4 regions of the Lentzea sp. HUAS12 genome follow, and region 4 is predicted to be linked to each of the others. Evidence: riboswitches for the same ligand, from Rfam matches in the RefSeq annotation. Region 4 holds a riboswitch; each other region holds the start of a gene.
What was found. Region 4 has a riboswitch for cobalamin ahead of ND450_RS17170 (CbtB-domain containing protein). Riboswitches for the same ligand answer to the same signal wherever they lie in the genome.
Positions count from the first base shown of each region.

Region 1: linked by a shared signal. The riboswitch ahead of ND450_RS18105 (ribonucleoside-diphosphate reductase subunit alpha) and the one ahead of ND450_RS17170 (CbtB-domain containing protein) in region 4 are both predicted to bind cobalamin.
Region 2: linked by a shared signal. The riboswitch ahead of cobN (cobaltochelatase subunit CobN) and the one ahead of ND450_RS17170 (CbtB-domain containing protein) in region 4 are both predicted to bind cobalamin.
Region 3: linked by a shared signal. The riboswitch ahead of ND450_RS40590 (putative cobaltochelatase) and the one ahead of ND450_RS17170 (CbtB-domain containing protein) in region 4 are both predicted to bind cobalamin.

Region 1 covers NZ_CP099738.1:4,115,622-4,119,569, reverse strand. Annotated here, with positions in the region: gene ND450_RS18105 (ribonucleoside-diphosphate reductase subunit alpha) at 1-2,090, opposite strand, end outside; cobalamin riboswitch at 2,196-2,408, opposite strand; gene ND450_RS18100 (LysE/ArgO family amino acid transporter) at 2,606-3,154, opposite strand; gene ND450_RS18095 (LysR family transcriptional regulator ArgP) at 3,254-3,948, shown strand, end outside.
Region 2 covers NZ_CP099738.1:9,360,872-9,364,819, reverse strand. Annotated here, with positions in the region: gene cobN (cobaltochelatase subunit CobN) at 1-2,461, opposite strand, end outside; cobalamin riboswitch at 2,496-2,629, opposite strand; gene ND450_RS44155 (hypothetical protein) at 2,638-3,633, shown strand; gene ND450_RS44150 (precorrin-8X methylmutase) at 3,630-3,948, shown strand, end outside.
Region 3 covers NZ_CP099738.1:8,643,957-8,647,904, forward strand. Annotated here, with positions in the region: gene ND450_RS40570 (cytochrome P450) at 1-735, shown strand, start outside; gene ND450_RS40575 (hypothetical protein) at 719-1,222, opposite strand; gene ND450_RS40580 (hypothetical protein) at 1,232-1,471, shown strand; gene ND450_RS40585 (low specificity L-threonine aldolase) at 1,479-2,441, shown strand; cobalamin riboswitch at 2,470-2,601, shown strand; gene ND450_RS40590 (putative cobaltochelatase) at 2,636-3,948, shown strand, end outside.
Region 4 covers NZ_CP099738.1:3,924,803-3,928,750, reverse strand. Annotated here, with positions in the region: gene ND450_RS17180 (HAD family phosphatase) at 26-682, shown strand; gene ND450_RS17175 (CbtA family protein) at 679-1,428, opposite strand; gene ND450_RS17170 (CbtB-domain containing protein) at 1,451-1,639, opposite strand; cobalamin riboswitch at 1,693-1,825, opposite strand; gene ND450_RS17165 ((2Fe-2S)-binding protein) at 1,896-2,546, opposite strand; gene ND450_RS17160 (phosphoribosyl-ATP diphosphatase) at 2,655-2,918, shown strand; gene hisG (ATP phosphoribosyltransferase) at 2,935-3,795, shown strand; gene ND450_RS17150 (antibiotic biosynthesis monooxygenase) at 3,792-3,948, shown strand, end outside.

The DNA of each region.
Region 1 (3,948 bases), 190 kb from region 4:
GCCTCGATCAGCCACGAGCTGTCGACCTCGAACGCCGTGGCGTACAACGCCTTCAGGTACGGCGGCACCCGGTCGATCGCGCCGAGGCCGCCGTCGTGCAGCTTGAGGTCCGAGATCATCTGCTCGTCCCACAGCCCGCGCTGCTTGAGAGCCCGCACCAGGTCCGGGTTGATCACGGTGAAGTCGCCGGACATGTTCGACTTCACGTACAGGTTGCGGTAGAGCGGCTCGATCGACTGGTTCACGCCGGTGATGTTCGCGATGGTCGCGGTCGGCGCGATCGCCATGACGTTCGAGTTCCGCATGCCCCTGCGGGCCTTCTCGCGCACCGGAGCCCAGTCCATCGTGGACTCGCGGTTCTGCTCCAGCTCACCCTCGCCGCGCGTGGCGGCCAGGATCTCGACCGAGTCGATCGGCAGGATCCCCCTGCTCCACAACGATCCCTCGAACGACCGGTACGCGCCGCGCTCCTGGGCGAGATCGGCGGACGCGTCGATGGCGTAGTAGCTGATCTCCTCCATGCTGCGGTCGGCGAACTCGACGGCCTCCTTCGACGCCATCGGCGTGCCGAGCGTGAACAGCGCGTCCTGGAAGCCCATCAGTCCCAGGCCGACCGGCCGGTGCTTCAGGTTGGAGTTCTTCGCTTCCGGGATCGTGTAGTAGTTCACGTCGATCACGTTGTCGAGCATCCGCACCGCCGTGCGCACGGTCTTCTCGAGCCGCGCGTGGTCGATGCCTTGGGCCGTCACGTGCTGCGCGAGGTTGACGCTGCCGAGGTTGCACACCGCGACCTCGTCGATCGTCGTGTTCAGGGTGATCTCGGTGCACAGGTTCGACGAGTGCACCACACCGTTGTGCTGCTGCGGCGACCGCAGGTTGCACGGGTCCTTGAACGTGATCCACGGGTGGCCGGTCTCGAACAGCATCGTGAGCATGCGCCGCCACAGGTCCACGGCCGGCAGCCGGCGGAAGACCTTGATCTCGCCGTTGTCGGCCTTGGCCTCGTAGGCGCGGTACTTCTCGGCGAACTCGTCACCGAACGCGTCGTGCAGGTCCGGCACCTCGTCCGGGGAGAACAGCGTCCACCGGCCGTTCGCGCGGACGCGGCGCAGGAACTCGTCCGGCACCCAGTTCGCGGTGTTCATGTCGTGGGTGCGGCGGCGTTCGTCGCCGGTGTTCTTGCGCAGGTCGAGGAACTCCTCGACGTCGATGTGCCAGGTCTCGAGGTACGCGCAGACCGCGCCCTTGCGACGCCCGCCCTGGTTGACGGCGACCGCGGTGTCGTTGGCGACCTTGAGGAACGGCACGACGCCCTGCGACTTGCCGTTGGTCCCCTTGATGTGCGCGCCGATCCCGCGCACCGGCGTCCAGTCGTTCCCCAGCCCACCGGCGAACTTCGACAGCAGCGCGTTGTTGCTGATGCCGTGGAAGATCGCGGCCAGGTCGTCGTCGACGGTGGTGAGGAAGCACGACGACAGCTGCGGGCGCGTGGTCCCGGAGTTGAACAGCGTCGGGGTCGAGCACATGAAGTCGAACGACGACAGCAGCTCGTAGAACTCGATGGCGCGGGCGTCGCGGTCGTCCTCCTCCAGGGCGAGGCCCATGGCGACGCGCATGAAGAACGCCTGGGGGAGCTCGTAACGGCGGCCGTCGTGGTGCAGGAAGTAGCGGTCGTACAGGGTCTGCATGCCCAGGAACTGGAAGTCCAGGTCTCGCGAGGCCCGCAGGGCGGCACCGAGACGAACCAGGTCGAAGCCGGCCAGGCGCGGGTCGAGCTGGCCGAACCCGATGCCGTCGCGGACGAACGACTCGAAGTACGCGGGGTAGCGCTCGGTCATCTCCGCGTGCGACAGCGGGACCCCGCAGGCCTCGGCGCGCAGCTTGTCCAGCAGCAGGCGGGCGCTGACGTAGGAGTAGTCCGGGTCGAGTTCGACCATCGTGCGGGCGGCCATGATCGGCGCGAGTGCCAGCTCGGTGTCGGTGATGCCGTGGTAGAGGTTCCGCTTGGTCTCGGCCAGGACCGCCTCGGCCGACGCGTTGGGCAGGTCGGCGCAGGCTTCGTTGATGACCACTGAAAGGCGGTCGGGCACGCTCTCTCCTCGCGAGCAGGCCCGGGGAAAAGCGCATGCGCACGCCAGTGGACACCACTGGTGCACACAGCCGCCCTCCCTCGGGGCACCGTGTCGTGCGCGCAGGCTTGCGCGCACACCAGTGGCAGGTCTTCGGACTCGTGGGCGCACCGCTGACGCCTACCGGCCGTCGCTTCCCAGGTCGTGCGACCCAGTGCTTCGTTGACGGCTTTCGTTCCCACTCACCGCTGCGGGGCAGTCCCGGGTTCTCACCGGGTTCCCTCTTGCCTCACCGGCCCGGTTGAGCCGAGTCGGTGAACCACCAGCGCGGCAGATACTACATGTGGTGGTGGGGTCTGGATCACCACCCAACATGCGCGTGTCGTGGGTTAGGGTCATCAACGTGGGTGATCTTCGGCCGCGGGTCGTCATCGGTGCTCTGGTCAGCGCGGGGCTCGCTTCGACGTCCCTTTTCGTCGGGCCGGCGGCGCCCGCGGCGAGTGCCGGACTGGCCGTCGCGGCGGTGCTGGTGATGATCACGACCCGGCGATCAGGGCCACCCCGAGAGTGATCATCACGGCGGCGATGAGGCCGTCGAGGACGCGCCACGCGCGGGGCTTCGCGAACAGCGGGCCGAGCAGGCGGGCGCCGAAGCCGAGCGCGACGAACCAGGTGATGCTCGCGGTCACCGCGCCGGCGCCGAAGAGCCACCGGCCGGCCGCGATCGAGCCGAGCAGGAGCAGCGTGTCGAGGTAGACGTGCGGGTTGAGCCACGTCAGCGCCAGCGCGGTCAGCACGGGCCGGCTGCTGGTCCCGGTACCGGCGTCCAGCGCCGACGGGTGCAACGCCCTGCGCGCGGCCAGGAACCCGTAGCCCAGCAGGAAAAGACCGCCGACGACCGCGGCCACGGTGATCGCCGCGGGGAACCTCTCCACCACGGCACCGAACCCGGCGATACCCACCGCGACGAGGATCGCGTCGGAGAGGGCGCAGACCGCGACGACCCGGACCACGGCCTCACGGCGAATCCCCTGGCGCAGAACGAAAGCGTTCTGCGCGCCGATCGCGACGATCAGGGTCGTCATGGTGCCGAAGCCGAGCAGCAGGTCAGTCACAGTCCTCACGGTATTGACGCCGTCTTGATGAGACCAGCTAAAGATTCTTACGTATCATTAGCGTTCGTGATGGACCTGGATCTGGTGCGCACGCTGCTCGCGGTCGTCGACGCGGGCACGTTCGACGCGGCTGCCGCCGCGCTGCACGTCACTCCTTCCGCTGTCTCGCAACGCATCAAGGCGCTGGAGCAACGCACCGGGCGGGTTCTGCTCGTCCGCGCCCGCCCGGTGCGGCTGACGCCGTCCGGCGAGGTGCTGGTCCGCTACGGTCGGCAACTGCTCGCCCTCGACCAGGACCTGGACGCGGCGCTGGGACAGGACGCGGTCGTGCGGGTGCCGATCGCCGTGAACGCCGACTCGCTCGCCACGTGGTTCCTGCCCGCCCTGCAACGGGTTCCGCCGGACCTCAGGATCTCGTTCGACCTGCACCGCGAGGACCAGGACCACACGACGGCGTTGCTGCGCCAGGGACTGGTGATGGCGGCGGTCACGTCGTCCCGCGAACCGGTGGCGGGCTGCTCGGTCACCAAGCTCGGCGAGATCCGTTACGCGGCAATGGCTTCGAGGGAGTTCATCGACCGGCACGAGGACGGCCCGCTGAAGTCGTGGCTGCCGCACGCGCCGGTCGTCGTGTTCGACCGCAACGACGACCTGCAGGACCGGTTCGCGCGCACGCTGACCCGCGGCCGGGGCGCGTCCGAGCACCGCCACTACGTGCCGTCGTCCGAGGTCTACGTGCGGGCGATCGTGGCGGGACTCGGCTG
Region 2 (3,948 bases), 4.2 Mb from region 4:
GCGAGTCGGCCATCGCCTGGCCGGTCTCCCACGCGAGCCGCGACGGGATGGCCTTCGGGTCGACCGAGTAGAAGTTGCGGCCGGTCGGCAGCACGTTCACCAGGCCGCGCAACGGAGAACCCGACGGGCCGGCCGGGATGTAGCCGCCGTCCAGCGCGTGCAGGACGTTCGTCATCTCGTCCGTGGTGCGCGCGAGCCTCGGGACGACCTCGACGGCCGCGAACTCCAGGATCTTCTGCACGTCCGCCGAGGGGTGCAGACCCGCTGCGGCGGAACGGTCCCAGCCCGCGTCCTCCATCGCCTGGACGAGCGCGCGGGCCTCTTCCTCGATCGCGTCCACGTCTTCCCGTGCGGTGCTCGTGAGCCCGAGTGCCTCACGCAGACCTGGCAGCGCGGCGACCTGACCGCCCCACATCTGCCGCGCCTGCAACATCGCGAGCACGAGGTTCACGCGAACGGAACCGGTGGGCGCCTCGCCGAGGACGTGCAGGCCGTCGCGGATCTGGACGTCCTTGACCTCGCACAGCCAGCCGTCGACGTGCAGGATGAACTCGTCGAACTCCGCGTCGTGCGGCCGGTCGTCGAGCCCCAGGTCGTGGTCGAGCTTCGCGGCCTTGATCAGCGTCCAGATCTGCGCGCGGATCGCCGGCACCTTCGCCGGGTCCATCGCGGAGATGTTCCCGTACTCGTCGAGCAGCTGCTCCAGGCGCGCGATGTCGCCGTAGCTGTCGGCGCGGGCCATCGGCGGCACGAGGTGGTCGACCAGCGTGGCGTGCGCACGGCGCTTGGCCTGCGTGCCCTCACCGGGGTCGTTGACGAGGAACGGGTAGATCAGCGGCAGGTCGCCGAGCGCCGCGTCCGTGCCACAGGACGCCGACATGCCGACGGTCTTGCCCGGCAACCACTCCAGGTTGCCGTGCTTGCCGACGTGCACCACCGCGTCCGCGCCGAAGTTCGACTCGATCCACCGGTAGGCGGCGAGGTAGTGGTGCGACGGCGGCAGGTCCGGGTCGTGGTAGATCGCGATCGGGTTCTCGCCGAACCCGCGCGGCGGCTGGACGATCACCGCGACGTTGCCGGACCGCAGCGCGGCCAGCACGATCTCGCCGTCCTCGGACTTGGAGAAGTCGACGAACAACGAGCCGGGCGCCTCGCCCCAGTGCTCGCGCATCGACTCGCGGAAGTCCTCCGGCAGCGTCTCGTGGAACTCGCGGTAGTCGGCCGCGGCGATGCGGATCGGGTTGCTCTCGAACTGCTCCTGCGTGAGCCAGTCGGCGTCCTGGCCACCGGCGGCGATCAGCGCGTGGATCAGCTTGTCGCCGTCGAGCTCGTCGACGCCCGGCAGCTCGTCGCCGATGTCGTACCCGTGCTCCTTCATGGCCTTGAGCAGCCGCACGGTCGACGCGGGCGTGTCGAGCCCGACCGCGTTGCCGATGCGCGAGTGCTTCGTCGGGTACGCCGACAGCATCACGACGACCTTGCGCTCGGCGACCGGGATGTGGCGCAACCGGCCGTGCCGCACGGCGATGCCCGCGACGCGCAGCGCCCGTTCGGGGTCGGCGACGTAGACGGTGAGACCGTCTTCGTCGATCTCCTTGAACGAGAACGGGACCGTGATGATCCGGCCGTCGAACTCCGGGATCGCGACCTGGGTCGCGGTGTCCAAAGGAGACAGTCCGTCGTCGTTGGAATCCCACGTGTCGCGGCTCGACGTGAGGCACAACCCCTGCAGGATCGGTACGTCGAGCGCGGCCAGCGCCCCGACGTCCCACGCGTCGTCGTCACCACCGGCGGACGCCTTGGCGGGGTTCGTGCCCCCGGCGGCGAGCACCGTGACGACCAGCGCGTCGGCCTGCCGGAGGGTGTCGAGCAGCTCGGGTTCGGCGGTGCGCAGCGAGGAGCAGTAGACCGGCAGCGGCTTGCCGCCCTTGGCCTCGATCGCGTCGCACAGGGCGTGGATGAACGCGGTGTTCCCGGCGACGTGGTGCGCGCGGTAGTAGAGCACGGCGACCGTGGGACCGGTCTCCGGCGTGCTCTCCCGCTCCAGCACCCCCCACGTGGGCGTGGCGGCCGGTGCCGCGAAGCCGTGGCCGGTCAGCAGCACGGTGTCGGAGAGGAACTTGTGCAGCTCGGTGAGGTTCGCCGGGCCGCCGTGCGCGAGGTAGAGGTGCGCCTCGGCGCACACGCCACCGGCGACCGTCGACAGCTCCATGAGCGCCGCGTCGGGCTGCATCTCGCCCCCGAGCACGACCACCGGCAGCCCGCTCGCGAGGAGCCAGTCGAGCCCTTCCTCCCACATCCGGCGGCCGCCGAGGATGCGCACGAGGACCAGGTCGACGCCGTCCACCAGCGCGGGGAGGTCGTCGACGGTGGTGCGCGACGGGTTGCCGAGCCGGTACTCGGCACCGCTCGCACGCGCCGACAGCAGGTCGGTGTCGGAGGTCGACAGCAGCAGGATCACGCAGGCTCCATCCCTCGTGGGGTCCTCGCCCCAGGTTGCGGGTGACTGGCGAAGCAGAGTTCCTGACTCCCAGCGGTGTGCTGGTCACAGTGGCGGGACCGCGCCGGATTCACACCGGCTTCCTCCTGCGCTTCGTCGTTCGGGCTCACCCTAACCGGCGGGTTACAGTCCGACCTATGCGTAGTCACCCGGATGCCTGCCCCGGCGCCGTCGAGCTGCACGCCGCGGCCGACGGCGGGCTGGCGCGCATCCGGGTGCCCGGCGGCACGCTTTCCGCTGCTCAGTGGGACGTCGTGCGGGTGGCCGCACTGGAGCTCGGAAACGGTTCAGTGGAACTGACCTCGCGGGCGAACCTCCAGATCAGGGGCCTGCGGGACGGCGTGGAGCTGGGTGCGCGACTGGCCGCGGCGGGCCTGCTGCCGTCGGCCACGCACGAGCGGATGCGCAACATCATCGCGGCGCCGCTGGAGGACAACCAGGGGCTGGTCGACGAGATCGACGCGGCGTTGTGCGCGGACCCGGAACTGGCGGACCTGCCAGGCCGTTTCCTGCTCACGGCAGGGGAGTCGGTGAGCGGGCTGGGCGGCGACTTCGGCCTGGTCAGCGCCCCGGAGGGCACGTTCGCCCTGCTGCTCGCCGGTCGTGACACCGGTGTGCGCGTCACCGACCCCGCCGACGCCGTCCTCACCGCCGCCCGCCTGTTCCAGCGGCTGCGCGGCCCGGCCTGGCGCCTGTCCGAAGTGGACGACGGTGTGCGAAAGATCACCGCTCACTTCGGCACGACGGACGCCCCGCGCATCACCCCTGCTGTGACTCCTGTCGCACCTTCACCGTTGACCCCGGGCGTTCCACTAGGCCGCCTCGACGCGCACCAGCTTCCGGGCGTCGCCCTCCGCCTGACGCCGTGGCGCGGCCTGGTCGTGCCCGCCGGCACCGACACCTCCGGCCTGATCACGGACCCCGGCTCCCCCTGGCACGGTGTGAGCGCCTGCACCGGCCGCCCCGGCTGCGCGAAGTCGCTCTCCGACGTGCGGGCCGACGCCCGCGCGTGGCTCGGAACCCCGCACGACCGGCCCGTTCACTGGTCGGGCTGTGCCCGCCGCTGCGGTCGTCCCGCCGGTGATGTGATCGAGTTCGTCGCGACCGGCGACGGCTACGAGGAGATCAGGTGACGCAGTACATCAAGGACGGGGCGGAGATCTACCGCCAGTCCTTCGCCACCATTCGCGCGGAGTCGGACCTCACCAGGTTCCCGGCAGACGTCGCGAAGGTCGTCGTCCGCATGATCCACGCGTGCGGTATGACCGACCTGCCCGACGACGTCGCGTTCTCCGCGAACGTCGTGCGTGACGCCAGGGAGGCGTTGCACGACGGCGCGCCGATCCTGTGCGACGCCAACATGGTCGCGTCCGGCGTGACCCGCCGCCGGCTGCCGAAGGACAACGAAGTCCTTTGCTACCTCCAGGATCCGCGCACACCCTTACGAG
Region 3 (3,948 bases), 4.7 Mb from region 4:
CTGGGTGGCACGGATCTCGTGCGGGACCTGGCCTGGGACCTGCCGGCGATCGTGCTGATGGAGCTCCTCGGGCTGGAGAACGTCGACATCCCGACGCTGAAGCGGTGGAGCGCAGGCTCGCTCGAGTTATTCTGGGGCGACGTCACCCGCGAACGGCAGATGGAGCTGGTCGACGACGTCGGTGACTTCCACCAGTGGCTGGTCAAGCGCTACCACGCGCGCGACGGCGAGCTGTTCTGCGCGCTGGCCGACGCCGGTGTGTCCGCGGAGGACTCCGCCGGCCTCTGCTACTTCCTGCTGATCGCGGGCCAGGAGACGACGACGCAGCTGCTGTCCACGGCGTTGCGGCGCGCGTTGCAGGACCGCGCGTTGTGGGCCCGGCTGCCGGAGCCCGGCGTGGCCGAGTCGTTCGTCGAGGACGTGCTGCGGACCGAGACGCCCGTGGTGACGTGGCGGCGGCTGACCGCGCGTGAGGTCGTGCTCTCCGGTGTGCGCGTTCCTGCCGGTGCGGAGCTCGTGTTGTTGTTGAGCGGCAAGGAAACCGATCCGCGGCACCTGGCCTTCGGGTACGGCCGGCACTTCTGCCTCGGCGCCGGGCTGGCGCGGCTGGAGGCCGCCGTGACGGTGCGGACGGTGGCCACGCACGAGCCGTCGTTGCACCTGACGGGCCCTGATCCGGAATGGCTCCAGCTGCTGTCGTTCCGCGCGCCCCGGTCCGTCACGGTCGCGCGATGAGCTTGCCGCGCGTGGTGCGGGCTTCGAGCGCCCGGCGCGCCTCGGCGATCTCGTCGAACCGGTGGACGTCGCCCAGCACGGGTTCGAGGCCCGGCTCCAGCACCTCCTGAGGGGTCGTTCCACGGGGAAGGCCCATGACCGCGACGCCGTTGCGGAAGATGTCGCTCGCCGTGACGTCCAACGGCTCGCCACTGGTGTACCCGAACACGACCATCCTGCCGACACCGCCGGTCGCCGCCTCGACCAGCACCCGGTCACCGGGCGGGATCCGCGCCGCCTTGGCTGCCGCGACCGCCGTGGTGCCCTGCAGGAGCAGGGCGAGGGCCTGGTGGTCGCTCACGCCGTCGGGCACGTCGATCGGGTCCTCGAGGACGGCCTTCGTGGCGTAGGCAGTCGCGCGGCACGCCCATGAGAGTTCGTTGGAACGCGCCGACAACCGGGTGGCGATCCAGGCCGCCGCCACCCGGTTGATCAGCTCCCGCGGCATCCAGGTGTGATGTCCAGGGAGGACGTGGCCCTGGAGGGCGGTGTGGGCAAGGGCACGGTGTTCCGCCGCTTCGGGGACCGGGGGGAGTTCGCGAGCACGCTGTTCGACCACGTGCTGGCGTCGTTGCCGCTGGTCATCGCCGTCCTCCGGGGCGAGCACATCGAGTTCCTGCTGGCCCAGGGCATGACGGCGGACGAGATCCGCGCGGGGGTCATTTCGCTCGCGGAGACGCTCGCGGCTGAGGTTTGATGCGGGGGTGTTGAACCGTCAGCTGTCCGGAGTCCGCAAGAAGACGTTGCTGGAGGCGCTCGGCCCCGTGCCGGACGTCGACCCCGACCGCTACGGCGACGGCGGCCCGGTGGGCACGCTGGAGACGCGGGTCGCGCACCTGCTCGGCACCGAGGCGGCGTTGTTCGTGCCGACCGGCACCATGGCGCAGCAGATCGCCCTGAAGTGCTGGGCCGACCGCACGCACAACCCGATCGTCGCGATGCACCCGCAGGCACACCCCCTGCACCACGAGGACGACGCGCTGACCGTGCTGTCCGGCCTGCGCCCGATCAAGGTGCGCACCTCGGACATCGGATCGTGCCCCGAACCGTACGGGACGCTGCTGCTGGAGGTGCCCGACCGCGAGGCCGGGTTCGTGCTGCCGTCCTGGGACGAGCTCGTGTCGTGGGTGGACCTCGCGCGGGAACGGGACGCGGTCGTGCACCTCGACGGCGCGCGGCTGTGGGAGAGCACGTACGGCCTCGGCAAGCCGCTGCCCGAGATCGCGGGCCTGTTCGACTCGGTCTACGTGTCGTTCTACAAGTCGCTGGAGGGCATCTCCGGCGCGGCCCTGGCCGGCACCCAGGACTTCGTCGACCAGGCACGGGTGTGGCGGCACCGCTACGGCGGCATGCTGTTCCAGCAGTGGCCGGCGGCGCTGTCCGCGCTGCACGGCCTCGACACCGTGCTGCCCAGGCTCGGCACGTACGTCGAGCACGCCAAGGTCGTGGCCGCCGCCATGGACCTGCCCGAACCGCACACCCACCAGTTCGCGCTGCACCTGCCGGGCGACCCGGCGCGGCTCAAGGAGCTGAGCGGGGAGTTCCTCGGCGGGTTCTGGCAGGACGGGCAGCTCGCCAAGACCGAGGTGACCGTGGCCGGGCCCGCGCTGGAGTGGACGGCGGACGAGGTGCGCGCGGCGTGGGCCGAGTTCCGGGGGCTGATCTAGCGACGTCGCTCACCTGGCTGTTGGACCCGGTGGTCGGAAATGCGACGATGCCGGGGCTGTGAGGGGAGTGCGAGGAAGCCGGTGTGACTCCGGCGCCGTCCCGCGACTGTGACCGGCCCGTGCCGGGAGTCAGGAACTCGTCCCCCTCTTCCACCTGGCCGCGGGCGTGGACACCCGAGGAAGGACTTCGCTGCATGTACCCCTTTTCGGCTGTCGTCGGACACGACGACCTCCGGCTCGCCCTGCTGTTGAACGCGGTGCACCCCGGCATCGGCGGTGTGCTCGTCCGCGGCGAGAAGGGGACCGCGAAGTCGACCATCGTGCGCGCCCTCGCCGCGCTGCTGCCCGAGCTCGAGGTCTCCCAGCACTGCCGTTTCGGCTGCGTGCCGGGCACGACCGACTGCCCCGACGCGCCGCACGAGGGTGTCGAACGGCGGCCCGCCCGGCTCGTGGAGCTGCCCGTCGGCGCCACCGAGGACCGGCTCGTCGGGTCGCTCGACCTGGAGAAGGCGCTGACCGAGGGCAGGCGGGCGTTCCAGCCCGGGTTGCTCGCCTCGGCGCACCGGGGCGTGCTCTACGTCGACGAGGTCAACCTGCTGCACGACCACCTGGTCGACCTGCTGCTCGACGCCGCCGCGATGGGACGAGCGCACGTCGAGCGCGAGGGCGTCTCGGTGTCGCACCCGTCGCAGTTCCTGCTGGTCGGCACCATGAACCCGGAGGAGGGCGAGCTGCGGCCGCAGCTGCTCGACCGGTTCGGGCTGACCGTGGCGGTGAAGGCGGCGCGGGACGTGGCCGTGCGCACCGAGGTCATCCGCCGCCGGCTCGCCTACGAGGCGGACCCCGTGGCGTTCGCCGCCCGGTGGGCCGACGAGGACGCGCACCTCAAGCAGCAGATCACCGACGCGCGCGCCCGGCTCGCCGGAGTGTCCCTCCCGGACGGTGAGCTGCGCCGGATCGCCGCCGTCTGCGCGGCTTTCGAGGTCGACGGCATGCGCGCGGACCTCGTCGTCGCCCGCGCCGCCACCGCCAACGCCGCCTGGCGCGGAGCCGCCGAGGTCGAGGAGGTCGATGTCGAGACGGCCGTCCGGCTCGCCCTGCCGCACCGGCGCCGCCGCGACCCGTTCGACGAGCCCGGCATCGAGGAGCAGCAGCTCGAGGACGCGATGAAGCAGGCCGCCGAGCACGCCTCCGAACCCGACGAGGGCCCCGACGACGACGGTCCCGGTGGCGGCGAGCTGCCCGAACCGCAGGACGGCCCGAGGGGCGGCGGCAACGCGCCCCAGGACCGTCCTGCGCCGGAACCCGCACCCGCGTTCAAGGCGCGGCTGCTGGAGGTGCCCGGAGTCGGCGAAGGCGCGCCGGGCAAGCGTTCCCGCGCCCGTGCGCGCACCGGACGGGTGGTTCGTTCATCCACAGTGGACGGCAGCGGGCTGCACCTCGTCGACACGCTCACGAACGCCGCACCGCACCAGGCCGCGCGCGGCCGCAGCGGCCCCGGCCTGCT
Region 4 (3,948 bases):
CACCACCCGGAGGCGGAGTACTTCGATGTCTGACTTGCAGGCCGTGCTGTGGGACATGGACGGCACGCTGCTCGACTCCGAGAAGCTGTGGGACATCCCGCTCTACGAGTACGCGGAGAAGCTCGGCGGCGTGCTGACCGTCGAGACCCGCGAGCGCATGGTCGGCAGCAACGTGCCCACCACGATGCGCCTGCTGTTCGGTGACGTCGGCATCGAGCCCACCGAGGCCGACATGGCCGACGGAGCCGCGTGGATCCTGCGCCGCACCGAGGAGGTCTTCCGCGCCGGCCTGCCGTGGCGTCCGGGTGCCCAGGAGGCGTTGCGCGCGGTGCGTTCCTCCGGCGTGCCGATGGCGTTGGTGACGTCCACCGAGCGCGGGCTGACCGAGGTCGCGCTGGACACGATCGGCCGGGACCTGTTCGACGTCACCGTGTGCGGCGACGAGGTGGACGGGCTGAACAAGCCGCTGCCCGAGCCTTACCTGAAGGCGGCGCGGCTGCTGGGCGTGGACGCCTCGCGGTGTGTCGCGGTCGAGGACTCGCCGACCGGTGTCGCGGCCGCGGTGGCCGCCGGGTGCACCGTGCTCGTCGTGCCCTGCGACGTCGAGGTGCCGGTGGGGGAGCGGCGGATCTTCCGCGACTCCCTCACCGGCGTCGACCTCGACGTGCTGCGCGCGCTCTAAAGCGCGGCGGCGGGCGTCTTCGCCTTGCGCGTGGCCGGGTCCACCAGCAGGCCGAACACCACGCCGATGCCGACGTAGAGCGTGGCCAGCTGGGCGAGCGAGCTGAGGCGGAACTGCCACAGCACGGTCACCGGCATGTCCGCCGGGATCGTGTCCGGCGGTGCGGGGAACGCCAGCAGCACCACCGCCGTGGCCGCGGCCACGGCGAGCAGCACGGCCGTGGCGCGCACCGGCTGCGACTGCGCGCGCAGCTGTTCGGCGAGCAGGCTCGCACCCCACACGATCACCAGGCCCGCGACCACCACGCCCAGGTACAGCGCGGTGCGGTGGTTCACCGTCTCCGGGTCGCCCACCGCGGGCGGGTTGGCCGGGTACTTCAGCCACGGCAGCAGCGCCACGGCACCGAACACCGCGGCACCGAACGTGGCGCTGCGGGTGAACGGCGTGCTGCCGGAGAACCAGCGCTTCGACAGCGCGTAGGCCGTGGCGAACACCAGGCCGACCGCGATGCCGACGATCACCACGCCGAGCATGCCGCCGACGACCTGGGCGCCGCGGCTGACCAGCTCGTCCTCGCCGCCGTGGGTGTGGCCGGCCTCTTCACCGGCGGGTGCGCGAGCTTCCTCGACCGCGAGCGCCGCTCGGATCGGGATCTCGGTCACCAGGAGCTGCACCAGCGCGGACGCGACACCGGCGATGCCGCCGGCCGCGATCCCGCACAGTGCGATGGACTTGTACGTCGTCATCTGCTTGATCAGCGGTGCCGGATCAGTGGCAGGGGACGCCGAGGGCGTGGCGGCCGTCGTGGAAGAACTCGTGCAGCAACTCGGATCCCGCGCCGAGCGCGAGGCCGTTCTCCTGCAGGACCAGGTAGGTGACGATCAGGCCGAGCAGTGAGACGGCGAAGGCCCATTTGGGCACGCGGACGGCGGACAGGCTTGCTGCGGGGCTCGTCATGACGGGCTCCTCCATACCTCGTGGAAGGTCAACTCTCCTTGCGGCGCCGCAGCCGGTCTCCTGACTCCCGGATCAACGCTGCCCCCGCGTCTTCCCAGTCCCGGCGGGGACCAGTGACGTGCTCGGCGGGGATCGCTTCCCGGTCACAGTGGCGAGGACCGCGCCGGATTTCCACCGGCTTCCCGTCACTGCGGCGCGTGCACCGTAAGTTGATCGGCCCGTTAAGCACAACCGGCCATAAGAGTTGTTGCGTTCCTCACTTCACGAGTGGGCAGTCGCCGCACTTCCCACCTGCGGCGACGCGGTAGTACAGGCAACAGCTCCTGCGCCGGAAACCGAGCTCGCCGGGAAAGCTCAGAAATTCCCCCGCCTGTTCGAACGGCGGCGCGCTCATGAGCAGTTCGCCCCGTTCTTCCGCTTCTTCCGCCGTGAGCATGCGTGCGCGCACAACCATTTTCAGTGCCCCCGCGATGTTGGACATCGCGTTGCCCCACAACAATCCGGTCGCCACCGGGGCGACCGCCTGGACGGCTTCCACCACGGGCGCGAGCGCCTCGGCGGCCGGCGGGCCCAGCCGCGGCTCGTCGATCCGGACGCTCAGGCCGTTCGCGGGATCGTGTCGCCACCACAGGTTCTCGGGGCGGACGTCGACGGGCAGGTTCGCGGCCGTCAGCGGGCTGAGCAGCCGTGCCGTGTAGCTCAGGAAGAACAGGCTCGCCGCGACACGGGGTTCGTCGGTTCTGTACCGGATCGCGATGGCGTCGATCGTGGTCTTGAGCGCCGGGCCCTCCAGCAGTGCCGTTCCCGGCAGCCAGGACTCGTTCGGACGGCCCACGTCGAGCGCGAAGAACGGGTTGATTCCGCGCACCCGGCGCAGCGCGTGCAGGACCTCCGCGAATTCGGACACGGGAATTCACGCTACCGGGTGTCCATGCAGGACAGATCACGTCCACCGCCTGGGACAGATGAGACCGCGGTGTGGACGGGGGTCGCCGGGATGGGAGGATGTGGAGCCGTGAAGACCTTCGATTCCCTGTTCGCTGAACTGACCGAACGAGCCGCCACCAAGCCGGAAGGTTCCGGCACCGTCGCCGCGCTCGAGGCCGGGGTCCATGCGCAGGGCAAGAAGGTCCTGGAGGAGGCGGGCGAGGTCTGGATCGCCGCCGAGTACGAGTCCGACGAGAAGCTCTCCGAAGAGATCTCGCAGCTGCTCTACCGCCTCCAGGTGCTCATGCTGGGCCGTGGGCTCACCCTCGAAGACGTGTACAAGTACCTCTGACGGAAAAGACCTCCACATGCTGCGCGTAGCAGTCCCGAACAAGGGCGCGCTCGCCGAACGCGCCTCCGCCATGCTCACCGAGGCCGGTTACCGGCAGCGGCACGAGCCCCGCGACCTCACCGTGCTCGACAACAACAACGAGGTCGAGTTCTTCTTCCTGCGCCCCAAGGACATCGCGATCTACGTGGCGTCCGGTGACCTGGACCTCGGCATCACCGGCCGCGACCTGGCCGCCGACTCGGGCGCCGACGACAACGGCTCCTCCGTCGAGGAGCTGCTGGCACTGGGCTTCGGCTCGTCGACCTTCCGCTACGCGGGCCCCCGCGGCACCGACTGGAAGGTCGAGGACCTGGAGGGCAAGCGCCTCGCCACGGCGTACCCCAAGCTCGTCGGCCGCGACCTCAAGGCCCGCGGCATCACCGCGAAGGTGATCCGCCTCGACGGCGCCGTCGAGATCTCGATCCAGCTGGGCGTGGCCGACCTGATCGCCGACGTGGTGGGCTCCGGCCGCACCCTGCGCCAGCACGACCTGGTGCCGTTCGGCGAGCCGATCTGCGAGTCGGAGGCGGTCCTCATCCACCGCAACGGCTCGGAGCTCACGGCGGCCAAGAAGCAGCTCACCGCCCGTCTGCAGGGTGTCGTGTTCGCGCAGCAGTACCTGATGCTCGACTACGACTGCCCGCGCTCGATCCTCGACGAGGCCATCGCCCTCACCCCGGGCCTGGAGTCGCCGACGGTCGCGCCGCTCGCCAACGCCGACTGGGCGGCCGTGCGGGCGATGGTGTCGCGCAAGGAGGCGAACAAGGTGATGGACGAGCTGGCCGCCATCGGCGCCAAGGCCGTGCTGGCCTCGGACATCCGGTTCTGCCGCCTGTGATCACGGAGCACGCCCTGCTCGACGTCCTGCCGGGCTCCGAGCAGGACTTCGAGTGGGCGTTCGGCGAGGCGCGGGAGCTGATCTCCGCCTCGCCGGGCTTCCGCGGCCTGGAACTGCTGCGGTGCCTGGAAACGCCCTCGCGCTACCTGCTGC